Regions from separate parts of the Murimonas intestini genome, predicted to be linked through region 2. Evidence: predicted binding sites of a transcription regulator. Region 2 holds the regulator's gene; the other holds the start of a gene.
What was found. The regulator Rex, encoded in region 2, represses fermentation and respiration genes when NADH is low (regulators of the CRP and FNR family bind a similar motif). The targets are predictions, from matches to a motif close to ATTGTTAANTANTTAACAAT.
Positions count from the first base shown of each region.

Region 1: the regulator Rex is predicted to act here: its motif matches at 2,028-2,047, upstream of pflB (formate C-acetyltransferase).

Region 1 is NZ_JANKBI010000018.1:67,956-72,684, forward strand. Features, by position in the region: gene NSB28_RS20395 (ABC transporter substrate-binding protein) at 1-164, opposite strand, end outside; gene NSB28_RS20400 (LacI family DNA-binding transcriptional regulator) at 439-1,449, opposite strand; gene NSB28_RS20405 (DUF1858 domain-containing protein) at 1,576-1,782, opposite strand; gene pflB (formate C-acetyltransferase) at 2,119-4,182, shown strand; partial or broken gene grcA3 (autonomous glycyl radical cofactor GrcA3) at 4,264-4,524, shown strand; gene pflA (pyruvate formate-lyase-activating protein) at 4,526-4,729, shown strand, end outside.
Region 2 is NZ_JANKBI010000001.1:429,221-433,949, reverse strand. Features, by position in the region: gene NSB28_RS02050 (ABC-F family ATP-binding cassette domain-containing protein) at 1-1,265, opposite strand, end outside; gene NSB28_RS02045 (aspartate kinase) at 1,444-2,763, shown strand; gene NSB28_RS02040 (redox-sensing transcriptional repressor Rex) at 2,900-3,547, shown strand; gene NSB28_RS02035 (NAD(P)H-hydrate dehydratase) at 3,630-4,729, shown strand, end outside.

The DNA of each region.
Region 1 (4,729 bases), on a different contig from region 2:
GCTGCTGTATCCTCCGCTGCTGCCGTATCATCTTGTGCTGCTGCCTCAGTTGTGTCCGCTTTGGTCTCCTTTTCTGTTTCAGTTGCAGAGCTGCTTCCACATCCTGCCAAAGTCCCCATTACCATAACTCCTGCCAACACCGCTGATAATAATTTCTTTTTCATGCTGTTCACCTCATATTTTTATTCTTACTATATTCTGCGCTGCCCTGTTTGCTTTTGCGCATAAGTTTTATTTACATCTTTGATTTTAATCACCTTATGCGCATAAGTCAATAACTTATGCGCATAAGCTACATTTTTATAACTTTTGTACAATAGACCTTTGACATATTTTCACAATCCAGCACTGTCATTTTTGTGCAAAATATAAAAAAGCAGATAAACCAACATCGATTTATCTGCTTTTTAGAAGCTTTTTCTTCCTTTTCCTGTACTTTTACAGCTTTCGGACACTGTCTCTTACCACGATCTTTACAGGCAGTATCTCGTCCTTCGGATTTTCCTCGCCACGCAGCATCGCCATGAGCTTTTCTACAGCCACTGTGCCCTTTCTGTCAACATCCTGATACACAGTGGTAAGTGCCGGCCGGCATACCTTTGCAAATATATTGTCATCAAATCCTGCTATTGACACATCGCCGGGGACATCCATCCCCCGGGCAAAAAGTTCATTGGTGACCTGCAGTGCGTAATTATCTGAACAGCAGAACATTGCCGTCACCCTCTGGGCAGCTTCATATACTTCGCTCATGCTGACAGCAGTTTCCCCTTCCACAGGTGAAATTATGATCAGGTTCTTTTTATCAAAGACGATCCCTGCTTCTCCCACTGCCTTTTTAAATCCCCTGTAGCGCATATAGTCCACGCCCTCCAGGTTATCACATATAAAGGCAATCTCCCTGTGACCGTTTTCTATCAGGTATTTTGTCATTATATAGCCGCCGCCCTCATCGTCCAGCCCCACGTTCACATAGTCCATGATATCCTTGGGGGCATAGCTGTCTATCAGAACAATGGGCTTTTTATACCTGCCTCTTATTTTCAGGTACTCATCCCTGTTCATTCCTACAGTAATCAGGCCGTCCACATTCCAGCTGGACACGTATCTGATGATCTCGCTTATATCATCAGATACGTACAGCATAAAGAAATAATTATTTTTTCTGACTTCCTTTTCGATTGCCCCGACAAGACTGCCAAAAAACGGGTCGGCAACTATATTCTTATATTTATCCTCATTGCTGAACAGGGCCATACCTATGATTTTAGACCTGTTCTGGGCCAGGTTCCTGGCATTTATATTCGGGGTATAATCATATTCCTCTAAAAGTTTCTGTACCTTTTCCACTGTAGCAAGCGACACCTCGCTCGTCTTGCCGTGGATGACATTAGAAACTGTTGTCGTGCTGATTCCCAGAATATTAGCTAGTTCTTTAATGGTGACCATATCAGTCTGCCCCCTTACCTAAAAAATAAGCTGCCATTCCAGTCTGTGGACTGTACGGCAGCTTTCTTTTGCCCCGGGCGGCATCATATAACACAGCCCCTTCAGACCGGGACTTACTTAATTTTATTAAGCTTCTTTTGTTTCCAGAAATGCATTCACTCTCGCAACCAATACATCCGGCTCTATACCATGAACCATAGCAGCTTCTTCCAGAGATTCCATCTGTGCGCTCGGGCATCCTACGCAGTGCATTCCGCCTGCCACAAGAATTGCCGCCATGTCTGGATCCATATTCAGAATTTCCCCAATTAACATATCCTTTGTTACTTTCATGCTAAAATCCCTCCTTCTTTTCGAGATGGTTCCTATTATAATACTTTTCTTATCCTGATGCAAGGCATTATTCCTACTTTTCCGCCAGTATTTGATACTTTGAGCGTTTGGAAAACCATCCTTTTTTTACCTGTATCGTACATTATTTCCTTATTATTAATTATTATTATCATTTTCGACACTGTACTTAAAAAAAAACAGATTTAGCTATTGACTTGTATACAATGTACATAGTACTATATGAATATGATAAATATTTAACAGGGCTGACCTAATTAATATTTTATCTTTTTATGGGTACAACTAATCACAAGCATTCCTTAGGAGGTTATTGTAATGAGAGAAGAGTGGAAAGGCTTCACCAAGGGCGTATGGGTAAAAGAAATTAACGTCCGCGACTTTATTCAGAAAAACTACACCGTTTATGAAGGAGATGATTCCTTCTTAGTTGGTGCAACAGAAGATACTCAGGCCCTGTGGGCACAGGTTATGGACCTGACCCGTAAAGAGCAGGAAGCCGGCGGAGTACTGGATATGGATACTAAGATCATCTCCACCATCACTTCACACGGCCCTGGATATCTTGATAAATCTAAAGAAAAAATTGTCGGTTTCCAGACTGACAAACCTTTCAAGCGTTCACTTCAGCCTTACGGCGGTATCCGTATGGCAGTAAAAGCCTGCAAGGACAACGGATATGAAGTAGATCCGGAAATCGTAGAATTCTTTGAAAAACACAGAAAGACACATAATGCAGGTGTGTTTGATGCATATACACCGGAAATGCGTGCCTGCCGCTCCAGCCATATCATTACAGGCCTTCCTGACGCTTACGGAAGGGGACGTATCATCGGCGACTACCGCCGTGTAGCCCTCTATGGTGTTGACCGCCTGATCGAGGACAAGAAGGAGCAGAAAGACGGAACACGTACTATTATGTACTCTGATGTAATCCGCAACCGCGAAGAACTGTCCGAACAGATCCGTGCTCTGGAAGAATTAAAGAAACTGGGCGAGATCTACGGCTGTGATATCTCCAAGCCGGCTTCTAACACACAGGAAGCTATCCAGGCTCTCTACTTCGGTTACCTTGCTGCTGTAAAAGAACAGAACGGCGCTGCTATGTCCCTGGGACGTACTTCCACCTTCCTGGATATCTACGCACAGCGTGACCTGGAGAACGGAACATTCACAGAGGAACAGCTTCAGGAGTTCGTAGACCACTTTATCATGAAGCTGCGTCTTGTTAAATTCGCACGTACACCTGAATACAATGACCTGTTCTCAGGAGACCCCACATGGGTAACAGAGTCCATCGGAGGTGTCGGCATCGACGGACGCCCAATGGTCACAAAGATGTCCTTCCGTTATCTGCATACACTTGAGAACCTGGGACCGGCTCCGGAACCGAACCTGACAGTGCTCTGGTCCACAAAGCTTCCGGAGAACTTTAAGAGGTTCTGTGCAGCTATGTCAATCAAAACATCATCTATCCAGTATGAGAATGATGACCTCATGCGTGTAACTCACGGAGATGACTATGCTATCGCCTGCTGCGTATCTTCTATGCGTGTTGGTAAAGAGATGCAGTTCTTCGGGGCACGTGCAAACCTGGCTAAATGCCTTCTGTACTCTATCAACGGCGGTGTGGATGAAATCTCCAAGAAGCAGGTAGGACCTAAGTTCCGTCCGATCACTTCTGAATACCTGGATTATGATGATGTGATGGATCACTATAAGGATATGATGAAATGGCTTGCAAGAGTGTATGTCAACACACTGAACATCATCCACTACATGCACGACAAATACTGCTATGAAAAACTGCAGATGTCTCTCCATGATAAGGAAGTGACACGCTGGTTTGCCACAGGTATCGCCGGTCTTTCCGTAGTAGCTGACTCACTGTCTGCCATTAAATACGCTAAGGTAAAAGCGATCCGTGACGAGAACGGTATTGTTGTAGATTACGAAGTGGAAGGTGATTTCCCGAAATACGGAAACGATGATGACCGTGTTGATGAGATTGCTGCTGAGATCGTACACACCTTTATGGGATATATCAAGGGCAATCACACTTACCGCGGCGGAAGACCTACAACTTCAATCCTTACCATCACATCTAATGTGGTTTACGGAAAGAATACAGGCGCTACTCCTGACGGAAGAAAAGCCGGTGAACCATTTGCACCGGGAGCTAACCCAATGCACGGCCGCGACTCCCACGGAGCTGTTGCTTCTCTGGCATCTGTATCCAAGCTGCCATTCAGGGATGCACAGGACGGTATCTCCAATACCTTCTCCATCATTCCCGGTGCACTTGGCAAGGATGATAAGATCTTTGCAGGCGAACTGGAAGTAGAGCTTGATTTAGGATGCTGTGAAGGAACAATCGAATAGCAGGACATTCCATCCGGGAAATTGTCATAAACTGCTATAGACAGCCGGCCCGTAAATTGATAAGATAAAACTGTAAAGTATAATAAGGAGGATTTGAACATGGAAGCAAACAACGCACAGATCGATAACCTGGTGTCATTATTAGACGGCTATGTAGAAAAAGGCGGTCACCACTTAAACGTAAATGTATTTACAAAAGAGACTCTTTTAGACGCTCAGGCACATCCTGAGAAATATCCTCAGCTGACAATCCGTGTTTCCGGATACGCGGTAAACTTTAATAAATTAACAAAAGAGCAGCAGGACGAGGTTATTTCAAGGACTTTCCACGGCGCAATGTAATATGGAAGGCTATGTACACTCCCAGGAAAGCTTCGGAACCGTAGACGGACCTGGCGTCAGGTATGTGGTGTTTATGCAGGGATGCCCAATGCGGTGTCTCTACTGCCACAATCCTGACACCTGGGAGCCTCGTACCGGAACCTTAACGGATTCGGAAGAGATCCTTGGGCACTATATGAAAAATAAGGCCTTTTATCAGAAAGGC
Region 2 (4,729 bases):
GTGTTATTCATATTTGGATATTCATCTGAAATCTCTTCAAAAAGCGTCTTTTCCATATGAAGGACATGGTGTTCCTGATCATAATATCCGATATGGACCTTGCTGCCAAGTGTGAAGGAGCCGGAGTCTGCCGGGATCACACCGTTGAGTATTTTCAGAAGGGTAGTCTTGCCGGTCCCATTGTTGCCGATGATGGCGACTCTCTCCCCGCGTTTGATCTCAAAGTTCAGATCTGTGAAAAGCGTATTGTGGTCAAAGGATTTGGAGAGATGCTCTGCGGTCAGTACATCATTTCCGCTGGTGATACGTGGTTCCAGGTTTAGATGTATCTCTGAACTGACCTCTGTGGGTTTATCCAGGACCTCGATCTTATCCAGCATCTTCTCACGGCTCTCAGCACGCCTAATGGATTTTTCCCTGTTAAAGGAGCGCAGCTTTGCGATGACCTCCTCCTGATGTTTGATTTCCTGCTGCTGGTTTAAGTAAGCTTTCATCTGGATATCACGCAGCTGCTTTTTCTTCTCGGCGTATTGAGAATAGTTGCCGAGAAAGGTCGACACACAGCCGTTGTCGATCTCGATCACCTTTGTAACTACCTTATTCAGGAAGTATCTGTCATGGGCAACTATGATCACGGCTCCGCTGTAATTGAGCAGATACGTCTCCAGCCAGGCGATGGAATTCATGTCCAGGTGGTTGGTAGGCTCGTCGAGAAGGATGATGTCCGGTTTGGAGAGCAGCAGCTTGCCAAGAGCCACCCTTGTTTTCTGACCGCCTGAGAGGGTGTCCACGTGCCTGTCGAAATCCTCCGGGCCAAAACCAAGGCCCTTTAAGACGCCTGTGACCTCACTCTTATATGCATAGCCATTCTGCCTTTCAAATTCAGTCATCAGCCTGTTGTAGATCTCCAGCAGTGATGTGAGGGCTTCTCCTTCCAGCTCTTTCATATCGTGCTCCATGCAGCGGAGCCTCTTTTCCATTTCTATGATATCCTTTTTGACCTCCAGCAGCTCCTGGTAGATGGTATTTCCTGAAGAGACGGCCTCATGCTGGGCCAGATATCCGATGGTCTTTCCTTTTGAGAGAATGACTTCACCGGAGTCCGCCGGCAGCTTATTCATAATAATTTTTAACAGTGTGGATTTTCCGGCTCCGTTTATGCCGACTATGGCTGCTTTTTCCCTGTCTTCTATATGAAATGAGGCGTTTTTTAATATTTCATCTGTGGCAAAAGCCTTACAGATGTTCTGACATGCTAAAATCATGAGTGTTTCACCTGTTCCTTTATCTATAATAGTGCTTCAGAGTTCATTATAACGAAAAATATGATTTTTTCAATTAAAATTTTGGATGGCCCGCATAAATTTTTTCTGGACTATTGAAAAAAAGTGCGATAAGATATTTTTAATTCGCAATATGAGGATTTAGAGGAGGAACTAACTTATGAAAAAAGTAGTGAAGTTTGGCGGAAGCTCACTGGCAAGCGCTGAACAGTTTAAAAAGGTGGGCGATATCATACGTTCAGACGAAGGAAGAAGGTATGTGATCCCTTCCGCACCGGGTAAGCGCTTTTCAAATGATATTAAAGTGACAGATATGCTCTACGACTGTTATGAGACAGCAGTATCCGGCAAAAAATTCGCACAGAAGCTGGAAAAGATAAAAGAACGCTATGAAGAGATCATTAAAGGCCTTGATCTGACCTTGTCACTTGATGATGAGTTTGCCAGGATCCAGGAATCTTTTTTGGCAAAGGCAGGCAAGGACTATGCTGCTTCCCGGGGAGAATATTTAAATGGTATTGTCATGGCGGCATATCTTGGATATGAATTTGTAGATGCCGCGCAGGTCATTTTCTTTGACGAAGAAGGCAATTTTGATGCCGTAAAGACAGATAAAGCGCTTGCAGAGAGGCTGCAGGACGTGGAAAGGGCAGTTGTGCCGGGATTCTACGGTGCCATGGAAAATGGCTGCATAAAGACCTTTTCAAGGGGAGGCTCTGATGTGACAGGGTCCATCGTGGCCAAAGCTATCAGGGCAGACCTCTATGAGAACTGGACAGATGTTTCGGGATTCCTTGTTACTGATCCTCATATTATCGAGAATCCCGAGGTGATTGAGACCATCACTTACCGTGAGCTCAGAGAGCTGTCATACATGGGAGCTACAGTGCTTCATGAGGACGCCATATTCCCGGTCAGGAAAGAAGGCATTCCCATTAATATCCGCAACACGAACGCACCTGATGAAAAAGGGACTCTGATCGTAGAGAGTACCTGCAGGAAGCCTAAATATACGATTACCGGAATTGCCGGCAAGAAGGGTTTTGCATCCATTAATATAGAAAAAGATATGATGAATGCAGAAGTGGGATTTGGAAGAAAGGTTCTGGGAGTCTTTGAGGATAACGGTATTTCCTTTGAACATATGCCTTCAGGCATTGATACTATGACTGTCTACGTACACCAGTCTGAATTTGAAGAGAAGGAACAGAAGGTCCTTGCAGGGATCCACCGAGCTGTCCAGCCTGATTCTATTGATCTGGAGTCAGACCTGGCCCTGATTGCGGTTGTGGGCCGCGGAATGCGGGCTACAAGAGGGACTGCAGGCAGGATATTTTCAGCCCTGGCACATGCAAATATCAATATCAAGATGATAGACCAGGGTTCCAGCGAGCTTAATATTATCATTGGTGTACGCAATGAGGATTTTGAGACAGCAATAAAAGCAATTTACGATATATTCGTGACTACACAGCTTTAATGCTGAATTATAACAGCGCTTTGCGGAACAGTGGAAGGCTAAACTGTTATATAAAAATGTCACCTCAGGCTTAAAATGTTTGACATTAAATTATCATTCTAATATAATGGGTATAGCGAAAGAGGTGATATAATAAATGGAAGAGAAGGAAATCTCTAGGGCCGTCATTAAAAGGCTGCCGAGATATTACCGGTATTTGGGAGAGCTGCTGGAGAGCGGTGTGGAGAGGATTTCTTCAAATGAACTCAGTGAGAGGATGCAGGTGACTGCCTCGCAGATACGTCAGGACCTGAACAATTTCGGAGGCTTCGGCCAGCAGGGATACGGCTATAATGTAAAATTTTTGTATCAGGAAATTGCTAAGATACTTGGTCTTGATAAGACATATAATATGATTATCGTGGGAGCCGGAAATCTGGGGCAGGCCCTGGCAAATTACGTAAAGTTTGAGAAGAGCGGATTCCTGATCAAAAAACTCTTTGATGTGAATCCCAGGCTGCATGGCATGACGGTCAGGGGCATTGAGATACGGCTGATCGATGAGCTGCCCGAATACCTGCAGGAGAATGAGATACATATTGCAGCGCTTACCCTGCCAAAGGCAAATGCCAGAGAGATGGCGGAGCTGCTGGCTGAGAATGGGGTCAAGGCTATCTGGAATTTTGCACATACGGATCTGCACCTGCCGGAGGATGTGATCGTTGAGAACGTGCATCTGTCGGAGAGCCTTATGCAGTTATCTTATAACATCAGCAGATATGAACGCGACCATAATAAGAAATAGAGAACGAAGGTGTACGTATCAGGACAGGGTTCTGTCTTGGTGCGTATATTTGCGTTAGAGAAAGGAAGCAGGAGGTGATAAGGTGAGATACCTTGTGAATTCTGAAGAGATGAAGCGGTGCGACGGAAATACCATAAATGAATTCGGGATGCCTTCCCTTGTACTGATGGAGCGGGCCGCTCTGGCCGTATATGAAGAGCTGGTGAGCGGCGGCTTTGATCTGTCCCGGGTCCTGGTAGTGTGCGGGTCCGGCAATAACGGCGGCGACGGTTTTGCCATTGCCAGGCTTCTCCATCTGAGCGGGAAGAGGGTTGATGTGCTTTTTGCAGGAAAGCCGGAATCTCTTACCGAAGAAACGCAGATACAGAAGAAAATCTGCGAAAATTATGGTGTAAATGTTGGCAGTAACTTGAACATAAGTGAATATACTAGTATAGTAGATGCGCTCTTTGGGGTGGGGCTGTCCAGAAATATAGAAGGAAGGTACGCGGCATTGATCGGGGATATCAACCGGTCGGGCATTCCTGTACTGTCGGTGGATATCCCTTCAGGGATATCAGCTGACAGCGGCCACGTTATGGGTACTGCAGTTAAAGCAGCCAAGACCGTCACCTTTGCTTTTGAAAAAATAGGCCACATTCTGTATCCGGGAAGTGAATACTGCGGAGAGCTGAAGCTTTGCGCCATCGGAATAGATGACCGGGGATTTATGGGGCAGGTTCCCGGGGCTTTTACCTGGGAAGAGTCAGATATACCAAAGCTTCTCCCGGAAAGGAAGGCATATTCCAATAAGGGGACTTACGGACGGGGGCTTTTAGCTGCAGGCAGCAGGGATATGGCAGGCGCTGCCTGTCTTGCCGGCAAGGCAGCGTATAAAACAGGGACAGGTCTTGTGCGCATCTACTCAGAGGACTGCAACCGTCAGATATTACAGACACTCCTGCCTGAAGCGGTGCTGACCTCCTACCGGAAGGGTGAGGAGGGGGCAGCCCTGGCGGATGCGCTGCAGTGGGCAGATGCATGCGCCGTGGGGCCGGGTTTGTCTGTATCCTCTGAAAAACTGGAAATCCTGCAGACGATCATCAGGTCCGGAGATATTCCTGCAGTCCTGGATGCGGATGCGCTGAATCTTCTGAGCGTCCACATGGAGCTGCTAGAGGGACACAGACAGCCTCTTATACT